2 regions of the Embleya sp. NPDC020630 genome follow, and region 1 is predicted to be linked to the other one. Evidence: riboswitches for the same ligand, from Rfam matches in the RefSeq annotation. Region 1 holds a riboswitch; the other holds the start of a gene.
What was found. A riboswitch is a leader RNA that binds a small molecule or an ion and turns the genes downstream of it on or off. The one in region 1 is predicted to bind cobalamin.
Positions count from the first base shown of each region.

Region 2: linked by a shared signal. The riboswitch ahead of ACH4XV_RS30550 (ABC transporter substrate-binding protein) and the one ahead of ACH4XV_RS03560 (cob(I)yrinic acid a,c-diamide adenosyltransferase) in region 1 are both predicted to bind cobalamin.

Region 1 is NZ_JBIRUB010000001.1:884,229-892,898, forward strand. Features, by position in the region: gene ACH4XV_RS03555 (peptidase) at 296-1,393, opposite strand; cobalamin riboswitch at 1,523-1,658, opposite strand; cobalamin riboswitch at 1,983-2,164, shown strand; gene ACH4XV_RS03560 (cob(I)yrinic acid a,c-diamide adenosyltransferase) at 2,211-2,798, shown strand; gene ACH4XV_RS03565 (ECF transporter S component) at 3,246-4,145, opposite strand; gene ACH4XV_RS03570 (ABC transporter ATP-binding protein) at 4,142-5,842, opposite strand; gene ACH4XV_RS03575 (CbiQ family ECF transporter T component) at 5,839-7,074, opposite strand; gene ACH4XV_RS03580 (hypothetical protein) at 7,071-8,111, opposite strand; gene ACH4XV_RS03585 (prenyltransferase/squalene oxidase repeat-containing protein) at 8,108-8,670, opposite strand, start outside.
Region 2 is NZ_JBIRUB010000010.1:178,126-199,173, reverse strand. Features, by position in the region: gene ACH4XV_RS30565 (amino acid adenylation domain-containing protein) at 1-4,728, shown strand, start outside; gene ACH4XV_RS30560 (MbtH family protein) at 4,725-4,952, shown strand; gene ACH4XV_RS30555 (alpha/beta hydrolase) at 5,180-6,787, opposite strand; cobalamin riboswitch at 7,032-7,245, shown strand; gene ACH4XV_RS30550 (ABC transporter substrate-binding protein) at 7,341-8,333, shown strand; gene ACH4XV_RS30545 (FecCD family ABC transporter permease) at 8,330-9,415, shown strand; gene ACH4XV_RS30540 (ABC transporter ATP-binding protein) at 9,412-10,227, shown strand; gene ACH4XV_RS30535 ((2Fe-2S) ferredoxin domain-containing protein) at 10,224-10,976, shown strand; gene ACH4XV_RS30530 (GNAT family N-acetyltransferase) at 11,068-11,637, shown strand; gene ACH4XV_RS30525 (GNAT family N-acetyltransferase) at 12,030-12,500, shown strand; gene ACH4XV_RS30520 (Dabb family protein) at 12,723-13,136, opposite strand; gene ACH4XV_RS30515 (TetR/AcrR family transcriptional regulator) at 13,133-13,780, opposite strand; gene ACH4XV_RS30510 (dihydrofolate reductase family protein) at 14,110-14,715, shown strand; gene ACH4XV_RS30505 (hypothetical protein) at 14,848-15,357, opposite strand; gene ACH4XV_RS30500 (hypothetical protein) at 15,649-16,389, opposite strand; gene ACH4XV_RS30495 (Sir2 family NAD-dependent protein deacetylase) at 17,215-17,697, opposite strand; gene ACH4XV_RS30490 (endonuclease/exonuclease/phosphatase family protein) at 17,874-18,800, shown strand; gene ACH4XV_RS30485 (DUF1737 domain-containing protein) at 20,069-20,281, shown strand; gene ACH4XV_RS30480 (cupin domain-containing protein) at 20,331-20,636, opposite strand; gene ACH4XV_RS30475 (HEAT repeat domain-containing protein) at 21,001-21,048, shown strand, end outside.

The sequences.
Region 1 (8,670 bases):
GCCCCTTGAACACCGTCGGGACGACAGGATTTGGATCTGCGACCCCTTGACCCCCAGTGCTCGAACGGGCTTTCTTGTTGTGCCCGTTGGTGCAGAAGCCTTGGGCTGGACGCCTTCCTGTCCGGGTGTCGTGGGGATTGTCGATGCCGCGTGATCCCCAATCCGTGAGAGGGCCGTGGGATAGGTGCTGTTGTCGCGACATGCTCGCCGCCTCGGGAGGAGGGGTCCCGGGGACCGACGCCCGCACTGTCGAGGCAGCGGCCACCGTGTCGACGGTGGCCGCTGCCTCGTCTGGTCAGGGTGTGGTGGGGCAGTGCAGTGTGGGGGCGTTCCGGTGAGCGCCCGCACTGCTCAGGTCGGCGAAGCCGGTGCCGGCCAGGCCGAGGACCGCCTGAGCGGTGGCCCTGGTGGCGGTGGCCGGGTTGTACCCGCCGGCGTCGTAGGCGATCGCGCCTCGCGTGGCCGTGGATGCCGAGCAACCGACCTGACGTTCGGTCAGGAAATGCCGGGCGGCCAGGCCCGGTATCACGCGCCAGGACGAGAGCAGGGCCTGGGCGGCCAGGCCGGTGCTGTTGGCGTTCGAGGTGGTGGCGCCCCCCGTACCGAAGCCGCCGTCGGAAAGCTGATGTGAGGCCAGCCAGTTCAGTCCGGCTGCCGCTTCCTGGTGGCGCCCGGTGGCGGCCAGCGCCTGCACGCTCATCGCGGTCGAGTCGGCGTCGCTGGTGCAGGTGGACAGACCGTAGTCGAGGGGGAATCCGCCGTCGGCGCAGTGTGCGTCTGCCAGGAAGTCCACCGCGGCGGCGGGGGCGCCGGCCGGAGTGCGGTCGAGCGCCAAGAGCGCGAGGGACTGGCTGAAGGCGTTGCTGTAGTCGCCCCACGGCGAGGTGTCGGTGAAGCGGCCGGAAGGCTTTTGCAACGAGCGCAGCCGGGCCGGGAGGTCCACGCCGCCGAACGAGGTGGGGTCGACACCGCGTACCTCGGCGGCGAGGAGGGTTTTGGCGGTGGCTCCGGCGTAGGCGTTGGTGGTGCCGTCGCCGATGTACCCGGACAGGATCTCCGGACGGGCGAGCCACGTGGTGGCCTTGGCCCCGTTGCCGTCGGCGACCCCGGCGGCGGCGAATGCGAAGATCGCGTCGATCGTCAAGCCCTGGTCGGGGTAGGTCACTCCGTCGAAGGTGGTCTCGAAGCGTTCTCCGTCGACGAGTTGCCGGGCCAACCATCCCGCCGCGGCCTGGGTGCGGTTGCCGGAGAGTACGGACACGTTTGCCGGGGGCGTCGTATCGGTCGTCGGCGGTGCCGCCGCGGCGGTGGACGGGATCAGGGCGGCCGTACCGGCGAGGGCCAGTCCGCCGAACAGCGCGGCGATCCGGCGTCCGGGTCGGGTGAGCGTCATCACAGTGCCTTTCCGGGCCCATGGCACGGCGGACCCGGGAGACCCGGCGGCCGAGCGGGCACACCGACGGCGGCACCGTCCCGACGCACGCGTCGCTGGGGCTCCGTCCCGCGGACCACGACGGGGATGGGAGACGAACACTCCGGCGGCGGGCATTCGGGCTCGCCGTCGGCAGGGACGGATCACCGCTGCGGGTCAGCGCCGGATTCACACCGGACTTCCCCCGTCGTCGGAGCTACTGCGGGTCGTCGCACAAGACGATCGAACAGATGAAGACGCCCGGAATCGGTACGTCGACTGCTCAGACCTGCAGATGCCGCACTCTACGGATCGCTCACTCCGGAAGGAACTCCCTTTCCGGCCAACAAGATCGCCGGCACATGAAGGGTGGATCCGGCACTGGGCCAAGACGCGCACGACGCGGAACCCGGTAATCCTTCTTGGGGCTTCGGTACCTGCCTGCACGCCGACCTGGGGTGCGACGGTCTCAGTACGCGCGACAGGTTGGTCGACACCGGGGCATGTCGAACGGGTCGGCGTCCGAAGCGGATGAGGCTCCGGGTCGGGTCTGGTTCCGGCGAGGGCCGCGTGTCATGCTGTGGCCTGCTGTGCGACGGCGAAGCCGAGGAAACCGGTGTGATTCCGGTGCGGTCCCGCCACTGTGATCGGGGAGCGACTCCCGTCAAGGCCACGGCCCCGCTTCGGGGTTGGAAGGCCGGGGGAAGTGTTGATCCGAGAGCCAGGAGACTCACGTCGTCGCCACCTCGACACAACCGGGGCGGATTTCCCCGAGAGAGGCCGGTGGTTCGCCGTGTCTGTGGTGCTGAGCCGTATCTACACTCGCACGGGCGACGCGGGCACGACCGCGTTGGGCGACAACTCCCGTGTCCGTAAGACCGATCCTCGGATCGTCGCCTATGCCGACACCGACGAGACCAACGCCGCCATCGGCGTGGCGCTCGCGCTGGGCTGCCTGGACGCGGAGTTGCGGAACGTCCTGGAAGGCATCCAGCACGACCTGTTCGACGTGGGCGCGGACCTGTGCGCTCCGATCCGCGACGGAGACGAACGCCTGCGGGTCCGAGACGAGGACGTATCGCGCCTCGAGCGCCTGTGCGACACGTTCAACGAACGGCTCCAGCCCTTGCGGTCGTTCGTACTGCCGGGCGGTACACCCGGTGCGGCGCTCCTGCACACGGCGCGGACGGCCGCACGCCGGGCGGAACGCTCGGCGTGGGCGCTGGTCGACACGGACACGGAGTTGTCCGGCGGCGAGGCGGCGACGGTGAACCCGGTGTGCGTCCGCTATCTGAACCGTTTGTCGGACCTGCTGTTCATTCTCGCGCGGTTGGCCAACGACGGCGGGCGCGGCGACGTGCCGTGGAGTCCCGGCCGCAACCGCTGACATCGCGCCGCCACCGTTCCGCCGGCGATATCCCACCGGTCCTCGACGGGCGTGGCGGCACGAACGACTCGCCCGGGAGCCAACCGAATTGCGTTCCCGGACTTGCCACCCGGCCGCCGCCGCGGCCGGGTGGCAAGGCTACGGTCGCGGTGACCGGATCCCGCGGCTTCGGCGCCGGCCGAAGGCTCCGAGGAGCTTTCCCCATGCGCTCCTGTGCGACCCTGCGCGGGCACTTGCCCCGCCGGTCGACCCCGACCATCTCCCTGTCGGCCGGCGTCGCCGACACACAACGCACATCCGACGCGCCCAGGCCGGACGCGCATCGCGGGGTTCCACGCCGATCGTCGAGACACGTTGCCTTACGAGGTGCTCCACAGGTTCATGAGCAGCTCGCGCCCGGGCGGCGGGCGCAAGGCAGAAGCGGTGGGGGCCACCTACGGAACGCAGCTATGGAGCGGGCTTCTTCCGCTTGATGGTGGTCGCGGTAGCGACCTGCGTAAGGCCGTTGTCGGCCGGGGCGGGTTCGAACACGATCGGTGCCTCGAACGCGGCCTTGCGGGATGCGCGCCGCAGGGCGGCCAGTACCGCCGGGCCGACGAGGACGATCGCGGCGCAGTTGGTGATGGCGCGGCCGGTGTCCCATCCGAAGGTCGAGGTGAGCACGGTGAACACGAAGAATCGGCGCAGGTTGTCGAGGATGCCGTCGCCGGGGACGAAGGCCGGGCCGACCATGGATTCGGAGTCGGCGAGGAACGGCCAGAACCACATGTTCATGAGGAACCCGAACGCGTAGGCGGCGAAGACGCCGTAGCAGGCGAGCATGACGATCTCGCGCCGCCCCCGGACGCGTCGGGGCAGCAGCCCCGCGCCGAGTCCGACCCAGGCCGAGGCCAGCATCTGAAACGGCAACCACGGGCCGACGCCGGCGGTCAGCAGGGCGGATGCGAACAGTGAGGTGCAGCCGAGTACGAACCCGAATCCAGGGCCGAACACTCGCCCGGCCAGGACGAGCATGAAGAACACCGTCTCGATCCCGGCGGTGCCGGCGCCCAGCGGACGCAGTGCCGCGTTGATCGCGGAGAGCACGCCGAGCATGGCCAGCGCCTTGGAGTCGAGCCCGCCACTGGTGAGTTCGGCCAGCACCACCGCGACCACGAACGGCAGCGTGACGGCGAAGATCAGCGGCGCGTCGCCCGAGTGCGCCGCCGATTCGGGGGAGGGGGAGGCGAACAGCGGCCACAGGAACATGGCCAGGCCCGCGATCGAGGCGATGGCGAGCACGATCGCGGTACGCGTGGTGATGCGAATCGCGTTGACGCGTTTGCGCGTGTCGGTGACGGTCGTCATCCGGTGGGCTCCCTGTCTGCGGCGGATGCGCGAACGTCGCGTGCGGTCGGGAAGCCGCTCTCGGAGGCGGACTCCCGGTCGCTGATGTCCGTATTCGCAAGGGAGTTGCCGACGTCGGTGACGGTCAGCCATTCGGCCGGCGCCAGGATCTTGGCCACCTGGGGTGCGAACGCGGGCGAGGAGACGACGACTTCGGCGGTCGGACCGTCGGCAACGATGTCGCCTTCGGCCATCACCACCACGCGGTCGGCGACCTGGGCGACGAATTCGACGTCGTGTGTGGCCAGTACGATCGCCCGCCCGGCGTCGGCGAGTTCGCGCACCACCCGGACGAATCGCCGCTTCGCGTGGTAGTCGAGGCCGCGCGTCGGTTCGTCCAGCAGCACCACCCGTGGCGCGGCGACCAGCTGGATGGCGAGTACCAGGGCGAGGCGCTGCCCCTCGGAGACGTCGCGCGGGTGCAGGGTGCCGTCGATCCCCGGCGCGATGCGATCGAGCAGCGCCCGGCACGCGCCGGCTTCGGCGCCGGATTCCCGGTCCGCCTCGGCGCATTCGGCGTCCACGGTCTCCAGGTAGAGCAGGTCGCCGGGAGTCTGCGGGACCAGACCGACCAGCGCGCGAGCCCGCTTCGGCTCGGCCCGGCCCGGATCGGTCCCCGCCACGTCCACGGTGCCGCCCTGGCGGGGACCGGAGCCTTGGAGGGCCCACAGCAGCGAGGATTTGCCGGAGCCGTTGCGGCCCATCAGGGCGGTGACCTGGCCGGCCGGCAACTCCAGGTCGAGGCCGCGTACGGCGATCACGTCGCCGTAGCGCACGATGATGCGCCGCGCGGTCAGCAGCGGGTCGGCCGAGGAGTGGGCCGATCGTGGTCCGGGCGGGGTACAGTCCGCCAACCGCGCCCGCAGCGGTGCCGCCAGCCGGCGGGCGTCGCGGACCGACAGCGGCAGCGGCGACCAGCCGGCGAGCCGCCCGAGTTCGACCACGGGCGGGGCGATGTCGCAGGTCTCCAGGATTTCGGCGGGCGCCCCGTCGCGCACGGTGCGGTCGCCGGGCAGGTGGACGAGCCGGTCGGCGTACTGCACGACCCGTTCCACGCGGTGTTCGGCGACGATCGCGGTGATCCCGAGGTCGTGCACGAGCCGGGTGATCGCGGCCAGGACGTCCTCGGCGGCGGTCGGGTCGAGTGCCGAGGTCGGCTCGTCCAGGACCAGTACACGGGGGTGCGCGGTCAACACCGAGCCGATCGCGACCCGCTGCTGCTGGCCGCCGGAGAGCGTGCGCAGCGGGCGATGGCGCAACTCGGCGATGCCGAGCAGGTCGAGGGTTTCCTCGACACGTTTGCGCATCACCGCCGAGGGGATGGCCAACTGCTCCATTCCGTAAGCGAGTTCTTCCTCCACGGTGTCGGTGACGAAGCCCGCGAGCGGGTCCTGACCGACCACGCCCACCAGGTGTGCGAACTCGCGCGGTGGCTGTGTCCGGGTTTCGATGCCGTCGACGCGCACGCTGCCGCGCAACGTGCCGCCCGTGAAGTGCGGGACCAGGCCGTTGATCGCTCCGAGCAGGGTGGACTTGCCCGCCCCGGTGCGGCCGACGACCAGACACAACTCCCCTTCGGGGATGGTCAATTGCACGTCGCGCAGGGCGGGTGCCGGTGCGTCGGCATAGGTGATGGTGACGTCGCGGAATTCGATCACCGGACGGACTTCTCCCTGATGGTGGTACCGGTACCGGCCGGACCCGCCTTCGGCGCGACGGCCGACGTATCGGGTGCGGGCACGGTGTCGCCGATGCGGGGTGTGGTGAGCGGAGGCGGCGGCGCCAGCCACGCGGGCAGCACGCCGACGAGCAGCGCGAGTACCGGGAGCGGGGCCAGTTCGGGCCAGGCGAGCGGGCTCAGCGACGGGTACAGGTTGCCCGCGTCGATCCGGCTGGTCAGGTAGAGCAGCGCGCCGGTGCCCAGACCACAGCCGGCGACCGCGAATTCGGCCGGGCGCCAGCGGTCGGGGAGATAGATGCTCCGGTTGATCCGCCGGCCGGTCAGTACGAAGCCGATGCCGGCGATCAAGAGGCCGCCGGGCAGCATGGTGGCGCCCAAGTAGCGGGGTGTGCTTCCGTCGAGGAGCGCGTAGACGCCGACGCATACGCCGATCAGCCCGACGAGGGTCAGCACGCCGGTCAACAGTCGGATCGCGCGTGGTAGATGCCGATTGCGGCCATATCCGCGCGAGTCCATCGCGGCAGCCAGAGCCAGTGAACGATCCAGCGCGTCCTGAAGGACCGGGATCGCGATCGACCGCAACGCCCGCATGCCCTTGTGCGCCCCGCCGCGCAGTCGGCGGGCCCTGCGCACGCGCTGTACGCTCTCGACCAACTGCGGCGCGACCGACAGCGCGACGACCACCGCCGCGCCCACCTCGTACAGCGCCGCCGGCACCGCCTTGAGCATGCGCTTGGGACTGGCCAGCGCGTTCGCCGCACCCAGGCACACGATCATCGTGGCCAGCCGCAACCCGTCGTAGAACCCGCCCAGGACGTGTTCGAGCGCCACCGGTCCGAACAGGTGGATACCCGCCGCCCACGCGGGCAGCGGGATCTCCGGCAGGTCGACGAGCACATGCCCGCTCGCCGCGCCCGCGCCGAAGACGATCCGGAACAGCACCCGCATCACGATGATGAACAACCCAAGGAACAGGTACATCCGAAACGCCAGGGCCCACGGGGCGTCGCCGCGCCGGTTGGCGACGACGAACCCGGCCACCGCCAGGAGCAACGCGAGCAGCAGCGGGTTGGTGGTTCGGCTGGCGGCGGTGGCCAGCCCCAGGGCCCACAACCACCACGCACCGGGGTGCACGGTGCGGGGCAGCCGGCCGCCGCCGCGGCGGAATGCCGCGGCGGTCGGCGACGGTTTCGGGTGGGGCACGTTCATCCCGATCCGTCGGCGCGCGTCCGGCGGCGCCACGTGGTGAACCCGGCTGCCGCACAGATGGCAACGAGCAGGGCGATGCCGACGATGGTCGTGGTCGGGATGCCGTCCCGCTTCTTCGTGGCCAACTCCTCGCCGCCGGTCCAGGTCTGGCCCTGCGGGGTGACGCCGGAGGGTTGCACGGACGGCGCGGCCGAGGCGGGCTCGGGCGCCGCGGACTCGGTCGGGGCGGTGGAGGCCACCTCGCTCGCCGGAGCAGCCGGCGGGGGTGCGGACTCCATCGGATTGCCGGAGACGCCGGGCCCGGGGGCCAGGGGGTCGATACCCGAGGCGGCGGTCCCGCCGACCCCGTTCGAGCCGGACCCGGTCGAGGCGGTGTCGCCTGCGGTTCCGGCCGGTTTGCCTCCCGATCCCGCCGACGTCGTGCCGTTGCCGGAGTTGCCTCCGTTGCCGGCCGGCGGTTGCGGGTTGTTCGTCCTGGGCGGCGGGTCCTGGGTGGCGGGCGTGGTCGGGCGTGACGGGGCCACGCGCGGCGAGGGGTTGGTGGTCTCGGTCTTGTTCTTGGAGAACGACCAGCCCTCGAAGCTGCCCGGCGGCGGTTTGCGGTTCATCACGCCCCACTGGCTGTACGTCCACGAACCGCCGTTGGGGGAGTGCCAGTACGACCAGTAGGCGCTCGCCGGCGGCGTGTCGATGCATGCCTCGGAGTTGGCTCCCGGCTTGCCCTCGATCCGGCAGATGAAGGACTCGCCCCAGCGGGCAACGCCGGCGATCTCGATGCCGGCGTTCTTGAGCGCGGCGTGCCCGGTGGCCTGATCGCCTCGTGCGCAGCGCACGATGGTCGTGCCGCCCAGCTCCTGGAAGTCGATCACGACCGTCACGCCGTTGCCGTCCGGGCAGTATCCGGGCGTGCCCTTGGAGGTGTCGACCGCGCGTGCGGTCGGTGCGGCGACGGTGAGCTGGGCGGTGGCGGGCAGGGCGAACAGGGCCAGGGCGGCGACCAGGCGGGCCATTCGGCCTCTGCGGCCGAGGCGCCTCACGTGTGCTGTCCGTTCTTGCGGCGCGCACCCGCGCGGACGGCGAAGCCGGTGCCGACCAGGCCGACCGCGAGCAGCACCAGGCCGCCGATCTCCGCACCGGTGCGGGCGAGACTGCCACCGCCCCCATTCGCGGTGCCGCCACCGCCGGAGGTGCTTCCGCCGCCGGATACGGAGCCGCCTGTGCCGGCCTGGTTCGTGTTCGTCGCGGACGCGGACGAAGACGCGGAGATCGACGCGCTCGCGGTCTGGGTGAGCGAGGTGGTGGGCGTTGCCGACGTCGATGGGCTCGCGGACTCGGTGTGGGTGGCCGAGCCGGTGGGCGCGGGAGTGTCGGAACGGGTCGGCGCGGGAGTGCTCGTGGCGGTCCCGGTCGGTTCGGTCGGCGCCTTGCCCAGGTTGCCGAGCGGGACGCCCGCGAGCACGAGCAGGGCCTGCGGGGTCGCGCGGCGCCACTGGTCGCGCTGGAAGTCGGGGATACCCTCCGCCCGAGCCGAGGTCAGCGCCTCCTCGTTGTAGGCGATGGTGCCGACGTCCTTGGTCGCGGCCCCGGCGTTGTCCG
Region 2 (21,048 bases), on a different contig from region 1:
CCCGGCGCCACCGCCGAACGGTTCGTCGCCTGCCCGTGGGGCCGGCCGGGCGAACGCATGTACCGCACCGGCGACCTCGCGACATGGCGCTCGGACGAGAACGGGCTGGACTTTCGCGGTCGCGCCGACGACCGGGTCGAGTTCCGCGGTGTCCCCATCGACCCGGGCAGGATCGAAACCGTCCTGGCGGCCCACCCGGACGTGGACCGAGCCGCCGTCGTCGTCCGGGGCGATCGGCACGGCGGCGCGCACCTGGTCGCCTACCTGATCCCCGCCACCGGCCGCACCCCCTCCGCCACCGAGGTGACGGCGTACGCGCGACAACATCTGGCCGAAGGCGTGATCCCCTCGACGTTCACGACCGTGGACGCCCTGCCCCTCACCACACACGGCACACTCGACCGCCGTGCGCTCCCCGCCCCCGAACACCGCCCCGCCGACGAACACCCGCGAGCCCCCCGCACCCCGCGGGAACGTCTGCTGTGCGAACTGTTCGCCGAAACCCTCGACCTCGCGCACGTGTCCCCCGACGACAACTTCTTCGACCTCGGCGGCCACTCCCTCCTGGCGACCCGACTCACCTCCCGCATCCGCGCCGCCCTCGACACCGACGTGGAACTGCGCACACTCTTCGAGGCCCCCACCCCGGCCGACCTGGCGGGGCGACTGCACGGCGCAAGCCCCGTCCGGCGACCCGCCCTGGGCCGCCGGCAACGCCCCCGGAACCTGCCACTGTCCAGCGCCCAGCGCCGGTTGTGGTTCCTGTACCGCCTCGAAGGCCCCAGCCCCACCTACAACATCCCCTTCGCGGTGCGCCTGACCGGCCGCCTGGACCGACCGGCCCTGCACGCCGCCCTCGCCGACGTCGCGGTCCGACACGAGAGCCTGCGCACGATCTTTCCCGCGTCGGGAGACGGACCGCCCCACCAGCAGGTGCTGGACCCGGCGTACACCCGCCGATCCCTGCGCCTGCCCGTCACCCGACTCGACGAGAGCGAACTTCGCGACCGGCTCGTCACCGCCGCCCGACACTCCTTCGACCTCGCCGTCGAACCGCCGCTGCGCGCGGAACTGTTCATCGTCGGACCGGACGAGCACGTGCTGTTGCTGCTCGTACACCACATCGCGGGCGACGGCTGGTCGACGGGCCCGCTCGCGCGCGATCTCACCCTCGCCTACACCGCGCGGGCCCGCGACGAGGAACCCGCATGGGACCCGCTGCCGGTCCAATACGCCGACTACACCCTGTGGCAGCACGACCTGCTCGGCGACCCGGCCCGTCCCGACAGTCTCGCCGCCCGCCAACTCGCCCACTGGAAACACGCCCTGCACGGCCTGCCCGATCAGCTGCCACTGCCTTTCGACCGCCCCCGCCCCGCGACCGCCACCCATCGCGGCGAGCACCTGGCCGTCGCACTCGACGCCGACCTGCACGCGGCCCTGACCGAGCTGGGCAGACGCCACGGCGCGAGCCTGTTCATGGTCCTGCACGCCGGGCTCGCCGCCCTGCTCACCCGCCTGGGCGCGGGCACCGACATCCCGATCGGCAGTCCCATCGCCGGCCGCACCGACCAGGCCCTCGACGACCTCGTCGGATTCTTCGTCAACACCCTCGTCCTGCGCGCCGACACCTCCGGCGATCCCACCTTCGCCGAACTCCTCGCCCGCATCCGCGACAACGCCCTGGCCGCCTACGCCCACCAGGACCTGCCGTTCGAACAACTGGTGGAAGAACTCAACCCCGCCCGGTCGCTGTCCCGGCACCCGCTGTTCCAGGTGATGCTCGGCCTCCACCCCGCGCCGACGCAGGACCTCGCGCTCCCGGGACTGCGCACCACCGCCGTGCCCCTCGACCCCGAAACCGCCCGGGTCGACCTCGCGTTCGTACTGGAGGAGCGGTACAGCCCCCATGCCGGCCCCGCCGGCGTGAGCGGCCTGATCGAGTACGCCACCGACCTCTTCGACCGGTCCACGATCGAGACACTGACCACACGATGGATCCGCCTGCTGCGGGCCGCCGCCACCCACCCCGACACACCCATCGGCCGCATCGACCTGCTCTCCCCGAACGAACGGCGCACGCTGCGCTCCGGCACCGACCGGCCCGAGACGCACGACGACGCCGTGCCGTGGGCCGCGCTGCCCGACCTGTTCGCCGAGCGGGTGCGGACCGCCCCGGACGCGCCGGCCGTGATCGCCGGCGCCACGACCGTGACCTACCGCGAACTGGACGAGCGCGCGAACCGGCTCGCACACGCCCTCGTCGACCGGGGCGTACGACCCGAGAACACGGTGGCGGTCCTGCTGGAACGCTCCCTCGACCTGGTCGCGGCCCTGCTGGCGATCGTCAAGGCCGGGGCCGGATACGTGCCGCTGGACCCGCGGTTCCCGTCCTCCCGCATCGACCTGATCATGCGCCACACCGACGCGGCGCTGCTGCTGACCCCCGAAACGCTGACCGCGCTCGACCGACACCACCACGGCGCCGCCGCCCCGGACATCGCCTGCCACCCCCGCCAACTCGCCTACGTGATGTTCACCTCCGGCTCGACCGGCGAACCCAAGGGCATCGCCGTGACCCACCACGACGTGGCCGCGCTGGCACTGGCCCCCACATGGCGCGGCGGCGCCCACGAGCGCGTCCTGACCCACTCGCCCACGGCGTTCGACGCCTCCACCTACGAACTGTGGACACCCCTGCTCAACGGCGGCACCGTCGTCCTGGCCCCACCCGACCCCCTGGACCCCGACACCCTCCACCGCGTCCTCGACCGCCACGCGGTCACCGCCGTGTTCCTCACCTGCGGACTCTTCCACCTGATCGCGGAGCAGCAGCCGCAGTGCCTGGCGGGTGTGCGCGAGGTGTGGACCGGAGGCGACGTGGTCTCCCCGTCCGCCGTCGCCCGGGTGCGGCAGGCATGTCCCGGCACGGAGGTGGTGCACGTCTACGGCCCCACCGAGACGACGACGTTCGCCACCCACCACCGGGTCGGCCCCGTGGTCGCCGCCGACCGTCCGCTGCCGCTGGGCCGGCCCATGCCGGGGATGCGGGCATGGGTCCTGGGCCCGGCGCTCGATCCGTTGCCGCCCGGCGCGACGGGCGAGTTGTACCTCGCCGGCCCGGGCGTCGCCCGCGGCTACCTCAACCGGCCGGGCACGACCGCCGAGCGGTTCGTGGCGTGCCCCTTCGGCCCACCCGGGGAACGGATGTACCGCACCGGCGACCTCGCCCGCCTGCGCGCCGACGGCACGGGCCTGGAGTTCGCCGGTCGCGTCGACCAGCAGGTCAAGATCCGCGGTTTCCGCATCGAGCCCGGCGAGATCGAAGCCGTTCTGACCGCGCACCCGGCGGTTGCCCAGGCCGCGGTCGTCGTCCGCGAGAGGCGCCGCGGCGACAAACACCTCACCGCCCACCTCGTCCCCGCCCCAGGCGAGCCCGCCGCGACTCCCGCGCAACTGCGCGCGTACAGCCGACAACACCTGCCCGACTACATGGTCCCCTCGGCGTTCGTCCTCCTCGAAGCCATGCCGCTGACCCCCAACGGCAAGCCCGACCGCGCCGCGCTACCCGACCCCGAACACCGACCGAACACCGGGGACGAGACCCACACGACCCCACGAACCCCCCACGAACGGGTCCTCACCGAACTGTTCGCCGAGGTGTTGGACCTGCCCGCCGTCGGGGCCGACGACTCCTTCTTCGACCTAGGCGGCCACTCCCTCCTCGCCACCCGCCTCATCTCCCGGATCCGCGCCGTCCTCGGCGTCGACATCGCACTCGGCGCCCTCTTCGAGACACCCACCCCGGCCGGCCTGGCCGCGCGATCGGGGACGGATCGACCCGGCGGCGCCCTGGAGGTGGTACTGCCGCTGCGCCCGCACGGAACCCGGCCCCCGCTGTGGTGCGTGCATCCCGCGGGCGGTGTCGGCTGGTCCTACGGCGGGCTGTTGCGCCACCTGCCCCCGCACCAACCCGTGTACGCGCTCCAGGCCCGCGCCCTGAGCCGGTCCGCGCCGGCGCCGGCTTCGGTCGAGGAGATGGCCGCCGACTATCTGGAGGAGATCCGCAAGATCCAGCCGCGGGGCCCCTACCGGCTGCTCGGCTGGTCCGCGGGCGGACTGATCGCGCACGCCATGGCCACCGAACTGGCCGCGCGCGGCGAACACACGGCGCTGCTGGCCGTGCTCGACGCCTATCCCCTGTACACGATCGCCCCCCACGCGTCGACCCTGCGCGGGGGAGCGGAGCACCTGGCCCTCGTCCTCGACTGCGATCCGAACGCCTTCGCCCCACACCGGATCACCTACGACGGGCTCGCCCGGGTGCTGCGCGAACGAGAACACATCCTGGCCGCCCTGCAACCGCACCAACTCGCGACCGTCGCGGCCGTACTGGACCACAACGCGGCGGCGGCGCACGCGTTCACCCCCGGCGTCCTCGACGGCGACATGCTGCTGTTCAAGGCCGGCGCCGACCGCGACCCCCACACCCCCGAGCCCGCGTCCTGGCACCGACACGTCACCGGCCGCATCGAGGTTCACGAGATCCCGGCGCGACACAACGCCCTGACGCACCCGGACGCTCTCGCCCGGATCGGCCCCATCCTCGCGTCCCACCTCGACCGGATCAGCGCGTGCGACTCGACGGACGGGCCCGGCACGCCTCACCCGACGTCCCCCACACCCGGTCCGCCCGGACCGCCGACCCTCCTCAGGGAGCCGACATGAGCCACCCGACCAACCCCTTCGAGGACAACGACGCCACCTACCTGGTCCTGGTCAACGACGAGGACCAGCACTCGCTGTGGCCGGCGACCCTGGACGTCCCCGCCGGCTGGCGGGTGACCCACCCCGAGGCCGACCGGCAAACCTGCCTCGACCATGTCGAACACACCTGGACCGACATGCGCCCCCGGACCCTGATCGAGGCCATGAACGCCCGGGAGCGATAACCGGCGGCACACGACGGCGGCTCCCGGCTTCGCGTCGCACCCGGACGGCACGGCGTGGCGACGACTGCGGAGCTATAGCTGTTTTGGGATACCGGTCGGTGTTTCAGGTATTTGCCTGGTATGGGTGCCGGGCGCGAGGCTGCGCTCCCGCGCCGCCGCGGCCCTCGCGCGCATCCACGACGCCGCCGCCGCGCGGCGTCGGCCGCCCATCCGGCAACGGTCGGCGGCTACTTGCCGTCGGTGCACTGGGTGCCGGCGGGCGGCAGCCTGCCCTCGATGATGTAGGCGGCCACCGCCGCGTCGACGCACTTGCTGCGGCCGAACGCGCCGTGGCCCTCGCCCTCGAGGGTCAGCAGGCTCGCGTGCGCGAGGTCGTTGGCCAGTTTCTCGGATGCGGCGTAGGGGGTGGCCGGGTCACCGGTGGTGCCCACCACCAGGACGGGCGCGGCGGCCTCGGCCCGGATCACGTGCGGCTGCTCGGGAGTCTTGTACGGCCAGAACTCGCAGCCGGGGCCCTCGATGTCCGATGCGACGGTGTCCTTGGACAGCAGCGGAGCTTCCGTCTTGAGCTTCGCCAGGACCTGTTCGATCCGCTCGGGCGAGGGTGCCGGGGCGGCGCCGTCGGCGCAGCGTATCGCCGAGCGCGAGTCCGAGCTGTTGTCGTAGTGGCCCTTTTCGTCCCGGCCGAGGTAGTGGTCGGCGTAGAACAACAGGTGGCTGCCGTCCTTGTTGTTCATCGCCAGGGTCAGGGCCTCCCGCAGGTACTTCCAGGCGGTTTCCTTGTCGCCGTACAGCAGGCTGGTGGTGCCGGTCCAGCCGAGGGAGGAGGTCAGCTTGCGGCCGTCGTAGGCGGTGCGCAGGGGCTTGTCCTGCAATGCGTCGAGGAAGGTCGCGCCGATCTCGGCGGCCTTGGCCGGGTCGCGGCCCAGCGGACAGCCCGCCCGGGCCGCGCAGTCGGCTGCGAACGCGCGGAACGAGCGCTCGAAGCCGACCATCTGGTCGATGCTCGCGTCGAGCTTGTCGGCCGCCGGGTCCACCACCGCGTCCAGGACCATGTGGCCGGCGCGGTCGGGGAACTCGTCCAGATACATGCTCCCGAGGTAGGTGCCGTACGACACGCCCAGGTAGTCGAGCTTGTCGTCACCGACCGCGGCGCGCAGGACGTCCATGTCCCGGGCCGCGTTGCGTGTGCCCACGAACGGCAACAGCTCGCCGGACTCGGCCTGGCACGCGTCGGAGAACTCCTTGCCGCTGCGTTCGCTGTGCGCCTTGCGTTCGACCGGATCGCGGGGCGAGTCCCGGGCGTTGCGCTCGTCCCGGGCCCTGTCGTCCAGGCACCGTACGGGCGCGCTGTCGGCCACGCCACGCGGGTCGAAGCCGAGGATGTCGTAGCGGTCGTGCAAAGGACCGTCGAAGTCGTCGAACCCGTACTTGACGAAGTCCTGGCCCGAGCCCCCGGGCCCGCCGGGATTCAGCACGAGCGAGCCGATTCGTTGATCGGGCTTGGCGGCCGGGTATTGCATGACGGCGATCTCCAGCGACCTGCCGTCGGGAGCGGTGTAATCCAGCGGCACCTTGAAGGTCCCGCACCGGAATTCGCTCTCGTCCTTCTTCTTCGTCTTCGGGTCGTCCGTGCACGCCTTCCACGAAATCTTCTGTTCGTAGAAGGCGTGCAGCGCCGGGTCCGCCGCCCCCTTGGGCTTCGGCGGCGCGGGCGGCGGGGTGGCCACGGCCGTCCCGGTCGTCACCGGGGTGGGAACCGGCTTGCCGGCGGCGGCGTTCGACGCACTGTCACCGGAGCCCCCGGTACACCCGGCGGCCAACAACAGAGCCACGGCCACGGGTATGGAACGACGCAAGGACGCCGCCTGAAAAGGAGTGATCACGCGCCAAGGACTATCAGTCGCCGATCCCACATGGCACACCAATATCCCCGCCACCGGCAACGGCACCACCCACACTGGACATTCCACGCACCGCACTCGCCCGCCGACACGCGCCCCGTCAGCGCAGGTCGGCGGAGGTCGCTCGGGCGTCGCCCCGAACCCGCGCGGCGGAGCGGGCCGACGAGGCGCGACGAGCGGTTTGGTAGCCTGTGGCCGCCGTGGTGTACGGGAAGCCGGTTCAAGCCGGCGCGGCCCTCGCCACTGTAGCCGCGGAGTCCCGCGGCCCTTGCCGACCGCCCCAAAGCGGTCGGGGTCACTGGATGGATCGGGAACGAGCCAACCGGGAAGGCCGGCCGCGGAGCGTCGATGCGGAAGCCAGGAGACCGGCCACGGCGCGACATGTTCCACGAGGGTTGGAGAACACGTGTTCCGTGCTTCCGCGCGCCCGTTTCGCGCCGAACGTTTCATCCGTCCCCCGCACCCCCCGCGTGCCGGGCGCTCCATGCGCTCCGGCATCGCCGCCGTGGCGCTCCTGCTCGTCGGCGCGCTCGGCGCGTGTACGGGCGCGCCCGAGGCCGACAAGCCCGCCGCGGCGGCCGGGAGCGGCCACCCCACGCCGGTGAGCGTGAGCAGATGCGGCGTCACCACCACCGTGACCGCACCGCCGGCCCGGCTGGTCACCCTCAACCAGGGCGCCACCGAAGTCGCCCTGGCGCTCGACCTGCAGACCCGGATGGCCGGAACGGCGTACCTCGACGACGTGGTCCCGGCCAAATGGAAGGCGGCCTACGACACCGTCCCGGTGCTCTCCGAGAAGTACCCGTCCAAGGAGAAACTCCTCGCGGCGCGCCCGGATTTCCTCTACGCCTCCTATTCCAGTGCGTTCACCGACAAGGTGGCGGGCACGCGGGACGAACTGGGCTCCCAGGGCATCGGCACCTACCTGTCGCCGCTGGGTTGCGCCGACGGCAAGCAGGCGGCACCGGTATCCTTCCAGGCAGTATGGGACGAACTGGGCGATATCGCCCAGGTGTTCGGTGTCGCGCCGCGCGCCGCCGCCATCCGGGACGCGCAGCAGCGGCAACTCGCCGACGTCACGGCCAAGTCGGCGGGCAAGGGCCTGAACGTGCTCTGGTACGACTCGGGTACGAAGACCCCCTACGTCGGCGCGGGCCACGGCGGACCCCAGCTCGTCCTCGACGCCGTCGGCGCCCGCAACGTCTTCGACACGCTGCCCGGCGGCTGGAAGAACGCGAGCTGGGAACAGGTGGTCGCGGCGGACCCCGACGCCATCGTGGTCGCGGACGCCGGGTGGGACACCGCGCAATCCAAGATCGACTACCTCGAACACGACCCCGTCCTGAGCAAGCTCAAGGCCGTCCGAAACCGGGCGTTCGTGGTCGTGCCGTTCTCCGAGTCGACCCCCGGCGTGCAGCTCGCCGACGGCGCCGTCCGGGTTTCGGCCGCCCTGAGCGGCCTGGCACCGCGTCCGTGACCGTGACCGATCGCCCCGTCGCACGACCCGCGGGAGCCGGTCGTGCGGCGGTGGCCCTGGCCGCCGCCGTGGTCCTGCTGCTGCTCACCGTCCTGCTCGGCCTGGCCGTGGGATCCGTCCACGAACCGCCGCACGTCGTGGCCGAGGTGGTCCTGCGCCGGCTCGGTCTCGGCGGCGCCGACGTCACACCGCTCGACGACCGGATCGTCTGGCAGCTGCGGCTGCCGCGCGTTTTGGGGGCCGCCGCGACCGGCGCGGGACTCGCGGTGTGCGGCGCGGTGTTGCAGACCCTGACCGGCAACGACCTGGCCGACCCCTACCTGCTCGGCATCTCCAACGGCGCCGCCGTCGGCGCGGTCACCGTGATCGTCCTCGGCGTCGGAGCCTCCGGCACCGCGGTCGTCGGCGCACTCCCGGCGGCCGCCTTCGTCGGTGCCCTGCTCGCGGTCCTCGTCGTGCTGACCCTCGCCGGGGCACACAGCCGGACCCTGCCGGCCTCGCGGACCGTGCTGGCCGGCATCGCGGTCGGGCAGCTGTGCGGCGCGTACACCTCGTTCGTCGTACTCGTCCTCGGCGACCGCAACGCCGCCCGCGGCGTCATGGAGTGGACGCTGGGTTCGGTGGCCGGAGTGCGGTGGGACACGGCCGTCTTCCTGACCGCGGTCGCCGTCGTCGGCACGGTGGTCATGGTCGCCGCCGCCCGGGACCTCGACGCGTTCGCGTTCGGCGAGACCGCGGCCCGTTCCGTCGGCGTCCACGTCGAACGCACCCGCTGGGCCCTGGTCGCCGCCGCCGCGCTGGTGACCGCGTGCCTGGTCGCCAACACCGGCGTCATCGGGTTCGTCGGTCTGGTCGTACCCCACGTCGTCCGCCTGATGTGCGGCCCGCGCCATGCCCTGCTGCTGCCCATGTCCGCGCTCGTGGGTGCGTCGCTGCTCGTGGGCAGCGACATCGTGGCGCGCTCGGTACTCCCGGACCAGGAGATCCCCGTCGGCGTCGTCACCGCCGGGCTCGGAGCGCCGTTCTTCGCCTGGCTGCTGTGGCGCCAGGCCGCCGGGCGCGCGGCGGGGGGCCGGCCGTGATCGTCGCGAACCCGGTGCGGCTGCGGGCCGAGAACATCGGGGCACGAGTCGGCGACGCCACACTGCTGACGGAAGTGACGCTCGGCTTCGCCCCCGGCAGGACGACCGGCCTGCTCGGGCCCAACGGCGCCGGCAAGACGACGCTGCTGCGGACCCTGGCCGGCCTGCGCCGGCCACAGAGCGGCCGAGTCCTGCTCGACGGCGACGACCTGTACGCCCTCACCGCCCGCCGCCGCGCGCGACGGGTGGCCTTCATGGAACAGCAGGCCGACACCGCGCTGCCGCTGACGGCCCGCCAGGTCATCGACCTGGGGCGCACGCCCCACCGCGGCCGATGGCCCGTACTGCCCGGCCCGGCGAGCACCCACGAGCAGTCCGTACTCGCCGAGGCCGTCGCCGCCACCGACGTCGACGCACTGCTCGACCGGACCTGGTCGTCCCTCTCCGGCGGCGAGCGCCAGCGTGTGCACCTCGCGCGCGCCCTGGTGCAGGAACCCGGAGTACTCCTGCTGGACGAACCCACCAACCACCTCGACCTGCGCCACCAACTCGGCTTCCTCGAAACCGTGCGCGGACTCGGCATCACCACCGTCGCCGCCCTGCACGACCTCGAACTGGCCGCCGCCTACTGCCACGACGTCGCGGTGCTGCTCGACGGCCGCCTGGTGGCCCACGGGCCCGTCGCCGAGGTGCTCACCTCCGCCACGATCGCGCACGTGTACGGCGTCGACGCGACCGTGGAGCGGCACCCCCTGCACCATCGCCCGCACATCCGGTGGAACGGCCTGCTCGCCGAGAGGATCGAGCCATGAACCAAGACCGTGCCGGCGCCCCCGCGAAGCCCGCTGCCGGCCGGGCGACGGTCCTGGTCGGCATGTCCGTCACGGAGGCCGACCGCCGGACCGAACTGCTCGCGGCCGACGCGCCGTCGAGCGCGACGACGGCGTTCCTGCAACAGGGCGAGCCGTCCCTGTCGGCCGAGTTGACCAGACTGGCCGACGCGGGCACCGAGACCGTCGTTTTGATCGGAGTCCGCCTCGGGCCGACCGGCCCGGGACACTCCTGGCTGCGGCGGATCGCGGCGTACTGGTGGCGGGAGCGCACCGGCCATCGCCCCGAGGTGCTCGTCGCCACCCGGCTCGCCGACTCCGCGGCCGCCGTGAGCGCGGCGGCGGCAGCCGTCACGCCGATCACCGGGGAGGAACCCGGCCTGACCTCCCCGGCCTGGGAGGAGGTACCCGGCCACCGGCACCAGGTCCTGGTATGCCGCGGGCCGCGCTGCACGGCCAAGGGCGCGGACGAGAATCTGCGCGCACTGGCGCGGCAGCTCATGGAACACGGCCTCGGCGACGACGACGTCCTCGTGCTGCAAACGGGATGCCAATTCCCATGCAACCAGGCCCCATTGGTCACCGTGCAGCCCGACGACGTCTGGTACGGCCAGGTGGACCCGCCGACGATCACCGCGATCGTGACCGACCACCTCATCGCCGACCGCCCACTCGCCACCCACCGCCTCCCACGCCACCGAAAGGCCCCGAGAACCCAGCCGGAAACCTGACCCGCCCGGCTTCGGGCTCGGAGTGGCCGGCCGTGGTCCCGGGCGGCGAAATGCGGTGGACGGGCGGGCGGTTGTCGCCGATGATCCGTTGGTGACCAACCCCGATGACGCCGTCCGGCCCGTGTCCGTCACCCCCGAGCGGCACGTCCGCTGGGTCACGTTGACGGGCCGACCGCTGTCCTGCCTGGTAGCCGGCGATCTGGTCGGGGCCCGCGCGCAAACCGGTCTGGACCTGCCCGAGTTCTTCGTGTCCGAACGAGCGCGCCGCCTGTGGCGAGAGCGCTTCGACCAGGTGACGGCCGACCCGGCGAGCGCCCCGTGGGTGGCCCGGGCCGCGGTCTCCGAACCGGACGGCACTGTGGTCGGCTACGCCGGCTACCACGGCCCGCCGAACGAGGACGGCATGGTCGAGATCGGCTACACGGTGGTACCGGAGGCCCGCCGCCGAGGCTACGCCAGGGCGATGCTGCGCTCTCTCCTGGTCCGCGCGGCCGAGGAGCCCGGCGTGCGCGTCGTCCGGGTCACCATCTCTCCCGACAACGTCGCATCGCTCGCCACCATCCGAGGCTTCGGCTTCGTCGAGACGGGCGAGGACATCGACGAGAAGGACGGCCTCGGAATCATCCACGAGGTACCGGCCGACCACATCCTGGGGACCTGACCGATCCCGCTCCGGGCGCCCGACACCCGCATCTCCGCGGAGTGTTCGCCCGGCCGGGAGCTGTTGTCGGTCCGGTCGGTCAGTGTGCGCGGTTCGCAGCGACGTGCGGACTGGGAAGTCGTTCATGAGCCTTCACCTGCCCCGATTGCGGCGCCTGGGCCGGACGCGAAGAACTCGCGCAGTACCGCGAAGGACATGGCGGGCGGGGTACCCTCCGGCTTCGCCTCCCGCCCGCCGGCCTGCGTTCGTTGCGCGACCCGCACGCGGCCGAAGGGGCGTGAATCCGGTGCGGGTGGCATTCACCGCCGGGGCTGTCCCGATGGTGACGTTCGCACTGGTCACCGGCCCCAAATAGGGATGCCCATCCACCCGGAGGCTTGTATGAATACCCCATGTCGATTCGTGTGCAGCTTGCCGATCTGGACCACGCGAACTGGGAGGAGGTGGCCGACCTGACGGTTTCCCGGGAACAGGGCGACTTCATCGCACCGAACGTGTACTCGATCGCGGAGAGTCGTTTTCTCCCCGGCTTCGTGACCAGAGCGGTGCTGCACGAGGGGCGTGCGGTGGGTTTCGCGATGTACGGACCCGATCCCGACGACGGGGAAATCTGGCTCTACCGCTTGATGATCGACGAGTCCCACCAGGCGCGGGGGCTGGGACGCGCCGCTCTCCGGGAAGTCGTCACCCACGTGGGGGAGATGTTCTCGGCACCCCTGCTCCGGCTCGGCGTACGTGCGGACAACGTCGCGGCCAGGGCGCTGTACATCTCCGCCGGATTCGTCCCCACAGGCCAAGTCTTTGGAGACGAGGAGATCTTGGACCTACGCCTCTCCGAAACGTCTTGGACGGCTCGGGCGTGACACCGCAGCGCCCCGCGCGGTGACCGGTCACGGCGCGCCGGACCGCGCCCCGGCGGACGGTTGGAGTCCGAGATCGGGGCGGGAGCTTGGCGTCATGGCCGGGGTGGGTGCGTCGGGTGGCCCCGTTCGGGGAGGGCGGCCGGCTCCCGGAGCCGCGGCCACCCATGGGCAGTCGCATCGCAGCGGGGCTCCCGACGCGGCCGGGCGCTGTCCGACGGTTGCTTACGCGTTGGGCGTGGGTGCCCCACTGCCGCTGTAGGACGGCAGGTCGGCCACGAGCTTGGTGAGGGCCGGGTCGCCCGCGTAGCGGCGTTCGTGGAGTTCGGCGATCCTGCGGGCGATGTCGGGGTCGTCGCTGTCGGTGGTGTCGTACGAGACGAAGGTTTCGAGAAGCGGCAGGCCGATCCGGTCGGTGTGGGCGTGGGAGGGTGCCATCAGGTACTCCCAGTACCCGTCGAGGTCTTCGAGCACGAACACGGCGCCGTACTCGAAGTCGCCGCCGACGTCCCGGCCGACGACGTACTGCACGACCGCGTCGATCGACTCGCCCTGGTTGCGCAGACTCGCCAGGGCCTCCTCGCGCTGCTCGGCGGTGACGGTGTCCTTGAAGGCGAAACGGTTGTGGTGGTAGATCATTTCTCTCCCCTGACGTTCGGACGGTGGGCGCGCGGGTGGTGCGTGTCGGGGTCGGTGGGTGGGACGGTCCAGTAGCCCAGCAGGGCCGACACCGCCTGCTCGGCCAGGTGCAGGGCACGGTCGAATCCGACGTCCTCGATCGACCCGATGCCGGCGAGACCGTGCAGCGTTCCCCACAGCAGGTCGCAGGCGTCGTCGAGGTCGACCGGCCCGGCCGCGGTGTCGGCCGCCCACGCGTGGACGACCCGGCGGGTGAAGGCGAGCACTTCGGTGGCGGCCGCGCGGCGGGTGGCGGCGTCGACGCTCGTGCCGGTTCCGCCCGACACGAGTTGGTACGGGCCGGGCTGCGATCGGGCGAACTCCAGATACGCGGCCGCGGCCAGATGCGGCCCCCGTGCGGCCGGCTCGCCGTCCACCGCTGACCGCATCCGCTCCAGCAGGTCCGCGTTGGCCCGCTCCAACAGCGTTCGCAGCACGGCCTCCTTGCTCGCGAAGTGCTGGTAGATCACCGGCGCGCTGTAGCCGATCTCGGCGGCGATCCGCCGAATCGTCACGGCCTGCCAGCCCTCGGCCTCCGCCATGCGACCGGCGGCGTCCAGGATCTCGGCGAACGTCCGCCGACGAACGTCCTCCCGCCTTCCCATCCGGACTCCTAACACGGTTAGAAAATCTAACGTCGTTAGCTTCTCTCGGAACCCCCGCTCTGTCAACGGGAGTTGAGAAGCATCGAAGACAAACCGACACTCACGGACGTGCGCGCAGGTGCCCCGATGTTCGATCGAGGCGACCGTCGGGTGACACCGTCCGTCGCGGGAAGTGCCCATGTAGGGCTCCAAGCGCTCCGAAACAGCGCCGATACGCCCACCCGATCGGCGGCGGCGTCATGGATTTTCGCGATACTCCACAGCGCGGCCGATGACTTTGCGGTTCCCGGCCGGTCCAAGCTCGTGACACCCTCGGAAAGGACACCGCCATGTCGGAGCTTCTCGTCGACTTCATCACCTCCCTCGACGGCTACGCATCGGGGGAGGGATGGCCCGGGTTCTGGGGCCTGGAAGGCCCGGACTACCTCGCGTGGCTCAGCGAGCAGCCCAAGGCCACCTACCTGATGGGAGCGAACACCTACCGCCTGATGTCGGGCTTCGCCGCAGGCGAGGTCCCCGATGGCCAGGACGAGTTCAGGCCCGAGGAAGAGGCGTCCGTCGACCAACTCACGCAAGCGTCCAAGGTGGTGTTCTCCTCCTCCCTCGAGGACCCGCTGACGTGGGCCAACTCCACGCTCGTCCGCGACGACGCCGTCGAGGCGGTCCGCGCCATGAAGTCGAGCGGCTCGGGGCTCCTCGGCACGATCGGCAGCCTCAGCCTGTGCCGGTCCCTGCTGCGAGCCGGACTGGTCGACCGCTTCCGGGTCGTGATGTTCCCGGTGATCACCGGGGCCACGGGCGAAGAACGCATCTACGACGGCTATCCGGACGTCGCCCTCGAGATGATCGATCACCGCACCTTCGACGGCCGCATCCAACTGGTCGAGTACAAGCCCCGCGTACTCGCCCACCCGCCACTCGGCGCCCCCGCGTGACCTCACCCCGTCCCGGTCCGGACGCCACCGGCCCGGCACCGACTCGCCCTCCCCATCCGAGGTGTGGCTGTCGAGGCCGATGCCGGGTTCTTCGGAACCGGGAGGTCGTCGCGCGTATGGCGGGTGCGACGGTCAGGGGCGGGGGGTGGGGTTGCGTGCGAGCCAGTCCTGGAGTTCGCGGTGGCGGAACTGGTAGGCGATTCCCGAGGTACGCATGAGTCCCGCTCCGGTGGCCCAGTGCAGGAACCGGCCCAGGCGCCACGGCAGTGCACGTGGCCCGACTCGGACACACAAGAGGAACATCAGATAGCGCATCCCGGCGGCTGCCCGCAAAAGCCCGAACGTCGACCCGGCCAAGAGCGCGAATCCGGTCCCCTTCAAGACCCCGGTTTCGACTCTCTCGACGACCCCGGACGCGTCCTGCGCGACCACGCCGGCAATGATCCCGGCCGCGACTGCGACGGCGAATCCGAAGGCGAGAACGTATCCGAGGTCGGCTCGGACGAGGTCGCGTGGGTCCTTGATCTCCGTCCCACCGTCGTTGCTCAACCCGGCACTGAGCGCGAACGGGAGCCCGAACACGATCAGGTCCGCGAGCGTGTCCGCGGACGCGACGCCGCTCGCGGTATCGACTGCGGTCACGAAGGCGAACACGACCGTGAGCCTGAGTGTCATTCCCGTGAGGGCCCTGCGTCGGCCGTGTGGTGTGCGCAGTTGTCCGAGGTCCAGGCGGGTGGGTCGGGGCCAGTATCGAGGTCGGTAGGCGACGAGGAGGGCGGCGCCGCACGCCGCGCCCTCAGCGATAGCGATCGACGCCGGCCGGGAATGGTTTTCGAAGGCCGATACGGAGAGGACCGTCGCGGCCCACCCGAGCCCGGCCGCCGTGGTGCCGGTGACCGGGCCGGGGCCGGATCCGTACGTCCGATCGGCCGCCTATCCGCCGAACGGGCGAGCAGACGGCGGCCGGGGTGGTGCGGACCGATCCGAGGCGGGCCGGTAGGGCCGGACCAGATGTCCCGGCCGCGAGGGGAGAGGATCGCGCAGCCGGGCCACGTACCGCCGATAAGCCCGCGCCTCGGCTGATTCCCCGACGACGGCGGCGAGGCGGTCGGGGAACATCACGCTTCCCGCGTGCAGTTGGGTATTCGTCCCGAACCGGTTGCCGTGCAGGCGGCCGGTAACCAGCCGACCCCGGTGCCAAGGGGTCAACCTGGACCCGCCGGCCACGACCGGGCCGCGGTTGACCTGGAACCAGACCTCACGCCGGTTGCCGAACAGCACGACACTCTCCCGGAGATCACGCACATCGGTGTACACCTCGAAGTCCCAGTCCCCCGGAGCCGCTCCCGAGCCGTAGCAGCCGCGAAGGTGGTGCAGGAACCGGGGCAACTCGACAGATGCTCCGAACGGAATCACCGCGTCGGTACAGGGTTCACCGGCGTTGAAGTAGATTCGGAACTCCAAGCCGTACAGCCGCCCTTGGATCTTCCTCCGGACCCAGAGCGAGAACATGTCCGCGTCGTCACGGCTGGACCGGCTCACCGGACGGACCCGCCGGCTCAGGTGCTCGAACGACAGCGTCTCACGATCGACCAACAGACCGGGGATACGATCGAGCGACCCATGGAGCAGATACAGACACATCAGGTCCACCGGATGTGTCTCGTGTGCCACCCGGGTAAAAAATCCGTCGGAGAAACCGTCCCGCAAAACTGTCTCCAGCCCTCCCGCCCACCCCGCCGCGTCGTGGGCACGGGGTGAATCTACGGCGTGCGGCGTCGCCCGCACAGCTCGGCGAGCACTACGTACGGCCGGTTCCGGAGTGTCGGGCCCGGTCCACGAACACCCCGATCTCGACCTTGGCATCAACTCGGGTGTGTGTCGAGGGACGATGGGCTACGGACGGTGCCGGACGACCAGGGGGACACCACCGATGGACGAAGAGGAGAGCCTGCGCCGCTTCGGGCTCCGCCCCGATCGCGCGCACCTCGACGAGATCCGTCAACTGCTCGGCGAGCATACGGAACGCGAGCGGCGCGCACAGGGCGAGGGCGACACCGAACTGATGAAGCTCTGCTGCGTTCAACTGTTCAACAGGGCGACCTCGACGACGTTCTGCTCATCTGGAGCGCCAAGGAAGCCGGCTTCGACGCGGCGTGCCCGATCGACATCGAGCTTCTTCTCGGCCACGGACTCGAGCCGACGAAGACCCACCTCTCGGCCCACCCCTCGCCGTCTGCGCCGGTGGTGCTGAGCCGTCTGCGCGAGCTCGAATCGGAGGGGGCGTTCGAGGGTTTCTCGGTGGAGGAACTGTCGGCCGGCTACGACAGGTACTACGAGGACGAGTGAGCCCGGCGGGTGGCTCGCCGATCGATCCTGATCGGGTCGGTCTCCGCAGCACGCCCGAATCCTCCGGCTGCCCACCGATCTTCGAGCGCGGTACACCGATCGGATCGCCGCCGGCCGACCGCGTGGCCGGGCCCGGTGGACGCGGACGGCTCACCGGGTCGGCGTTCCCCCGGCCACGAGCGCGGTCACCAGTCGCGGCACGACCACCTCGACGTCGCCCCGCAGAACGGTGCTTGCGGCGTCGTCGTACGGTGTGGGTTCGGCATTGACGATCATCAACTCGACACCGCACGCGATCGCGGTGGCGCACAGGTCGGCGGCCGGCCGCACCTCCAACGACGTTCCGATCACAAGCAATACCGCGGCCGCCCGCACGGCGTTCGCCGCACGCCCGAGGAGGTCGCGGTCCGGGTGCTCGCCGAACAGGACCACATCCGGCCGCAACGTCCCCTTCCCACACGCCGAGCACGGCGGCTCGTCCACTCCGGCGGGGCGTGAGGGCCGCAGGGGGGTGTCCAGGCCCGATTCGAGGTTCCGAGTGGTTGTCGGGGCGGGCGCGCGATGGCCGTGAAGGGCTGGTTCGATCCGCCTGGAGGCCGGCACCGCTTCGACCCGTTGGTCGCGGTCGGCCATCGTTCGTCGGATGGTTGTCGGTCGCGCCTGCACGGAATCCGGAAATGCTCGTGTGATCATCAAGGGAAAGTCGATGGTCGATGTCGTCACCGGCGACGCCGGGACAACCGACCATGTCGCGAACTCCGTGTGCCCAAACGTCGGTTGCCGGCGAAGTGCGCCATGAAGGGACGCCCGTGCGCGCCAGACCGCTCCTGCTCGCCGTATTGGCGCTCTGCCTGCTGCCCGGATTCTCCGCAACCGCCGCACAGAACCCCACCACGGACACCCGACCTCCCCTGCACTTTCTTCAGTACAACATCTGTGGTGGCTGGAGCGGTTGTACCGAGGATCCGTCGATAGGGGGAGAGGTCACCCGCCGAGTCGCGAAGGTCGAACAAGAGATCACCTCCTGGAACAGCGACGCGGTGTTCCTGAGCGAGGTATGCGGTGTGCAGTTCGAGACACTTCTGGCCGACCTCGGCCCACGCGGCTACACCGGCGTCTTCCATAGCCAACTGGACGAGGGTTCCGGCTGCCGACCCGACAGCCGAGGCGAAGCCCCCGAAGGCATCGCGGTCCTCGTCAAGGGCCCGGTCGGCCCGGGCACGTTCCACAACCTGACGACCCCGAACACCACACGCGAACAGTTCGGCCTGCTGTGCACCGACACCGCGCTGCGAGATCGTCGCGTCCACGTGTGCAGCGGACATCCCAGCCCCGACGACGTCGGCGTGGAACAGAATCGAAGGCTCGCCGCAATCGTCGACGAGGTCGTGCGCTCGGGTACGCCGGTGATCGTCGGCGGGGATCTCAACCTCACGCCCGACCATCCGGGCCTGGACGGCATGTACTCCCACACCGGCGGCCACGGACGATTCGTCGAGGTCGACGATGCCAACAAGGCGTACTACACCCCGAACTGCCCTTCCTCCGCCGCGCAATGCCGCAGCGGCGCGCCCACGTTCGCCACCGCGAAAGCCACACCCGTCAAACTCGACTACGTATTCGTCAGCGCCGCGCACTTCGTCGACCGCAGCGGCACCGTCACCGGCCACGACCCCACAATCACGGATCACGACGCCTTGCGCGGCCAGGCCACCTGGGCCCCGACATCGACGTAAGAGATGGTCAACGACCGCCGGGATCCAAGCCCACGCACATACCAACGAACCGCACCACCCTCGTCGGCGTAGTCGAACTCGACGGGACCGCCCTTCTCGTCCGCGTCCCCCCGACCGCGCAGCCGCAGGGTCGGTAGGCGCGTGCGCCGGGACTCATCCAGAGCGGCGAATCTGTAGTCGCCGGCCACCAACTCCGCGCGGACCACAGGCGCTCCCTTCCATGGTCGCCGGGCAGGCCGCATTCGTGAAACCGGAACCGATACACCTGGCTCGTCACAGTCGCCCACGAGCTCACCGCCCTCGACCGCCTCGTCCACACCCGAACCTCGCCGGAGCCCGCGACTCGCCCCGCCACCGGCCAGGCTCACGCCGTGTGTGTGAGGTGGGCGCCCCGACGTTCGGCGGCTTCGACGTCCTCGGCCCGCACGGGCCTCTTCCACGAAAGCGACCGCCATCGTGTTCCACGCGGCGCCGTCCCGGAGATCGGCGAGCACGGAACGCGGATACACCCCGCGCCGAAACCCGGCGCCCCCGACGCGAGGGACGGCCATCGCGAACACGTGGCCGCCGCGTCCGCCCACGCCGTCACCACACGTGTCCGGCGCCCACAGCCTCGACGCGGATGTGGCACGATGCCGGCGACATATGGCACGAGTACCACTGTCCGAGTGCCGGACGGCGTTCATAGCCTCCTCGCATGGCGCATGCACTTCTCACTCGACCGTCTTCAGGCCCCTCGGCCGAGGGCGTCCTCGCCACCGTGCACGTGCCCTCGCCGCACCCGAGCCGGGACGGATGGCGACTTCGCGCACAACGTGGAGATCGTCGTGGAACGGAGAGCCGACCCACGGGCGATACCCACACACGGGCCCGCCCCGGCCGGCCGTCGACGCGACCGTCGAGCCCCCGGCCCGGTCCACCGCGGCCGACCCACCACCGTGACCGTCCCGCCACCCGGCCCCTCCCACACGGCGATCAACGGGAATCCGCCCCGAAGCCGCACCGGCGAGTCGCCCATGGGCCTGAGGGCAACTCCACGCACCGCCACGGCCGATCCCGATTCACGGCCGCCCCGCTCGACCCTCCTCGTCCAACCCGAGAGAAAGCGAGACCCCCACCATGAGCCTCGGCCATCGCACTTCACGCATTCGCGCGACCGCCCCCGAGCCTGCCGTGGCACCAGCCCAGCGTCCCGGGAAGCGACGACATCAGGACGGACCGTCCCACCGAATCGGTGGGCGGCGGGCACGCCGGGAAGGTTCCCCCTCATGAGCACGCCGCCCGACGGATTGCCGGTCTATCGCGTCATTACCGGGCCGGACGACGTCGGGTTCTGCCGGCGGGTGAGCGAAGCAATAACTCTTGGCTACGCGTTGCACGAAGGCCCCGCCGTCACCTTCGACGGCGACAACATCATCGTCGCCCAGGCATTGCTCTGGCCGACACAGGCAGCAAAGAACCCCGAAAAAGCCCCGCAGTGATCCCCATCGGCAGGCGACATACAAACGGGCCCACGTCGGCGGTCCCTCGTCACACCCCGGATTCCTCCAGGATCACCAACGTGCCGCAGCTGCCGGGGCGCACAGCGTGTCGCGCGCCTGCCGGCACCCGGTACATCCCGCCTGCCCCGACGGTGACCTCGGCGCCCTCCACCAGCAGTTCCAGTCGACCGTCGAGCACCAAGAGCATCTCGTCGCCTTCGTGGGCCTCCTCCCGGACCGGATCGCCGTCCATACGCAGGACGTTGACACGGGCCGTGCCCACCTTCCCCACGGAGTGGGAACTCCAGGGGGTCGCGAGCGCGGCCGCCATCCCCACGATGTCGATCGACTCCATCACGTACCTCCCGATGGGCTGTCCACGCCATGGCGCAGGCAGCCCATTCGTCGTCTTCGGTGGATATCCGGAAGCTATCCGAGCGCGGACGATCGTGGGTCGACCGTTAGGCAAAGCCTCTCGGCACGCCCTCCCCCGTCCGGCCGGGTTCGTTCGGCTTCACGCGAGCGGATGGAGACATGAGAAGAACTCGCCGAGCCCGGATCCGTTGGGTATCGTGCTCGAACTCGGGCCCGGTTCCTTACCGTGTGGTGCCGACGCAGAGGAAGAGCCCATCCGCCGGCATCCTGCGGCATCCTGGTTTCGGCCCCGAAACGTGGCGGGTCGGGGAGCGGCTTGTCGAAGCGGAGGGGAATCCTTGGGCGTGGAGCCACTGATAGCCGCAGTGCGCAGTGGGGACGCGAGGCTGACG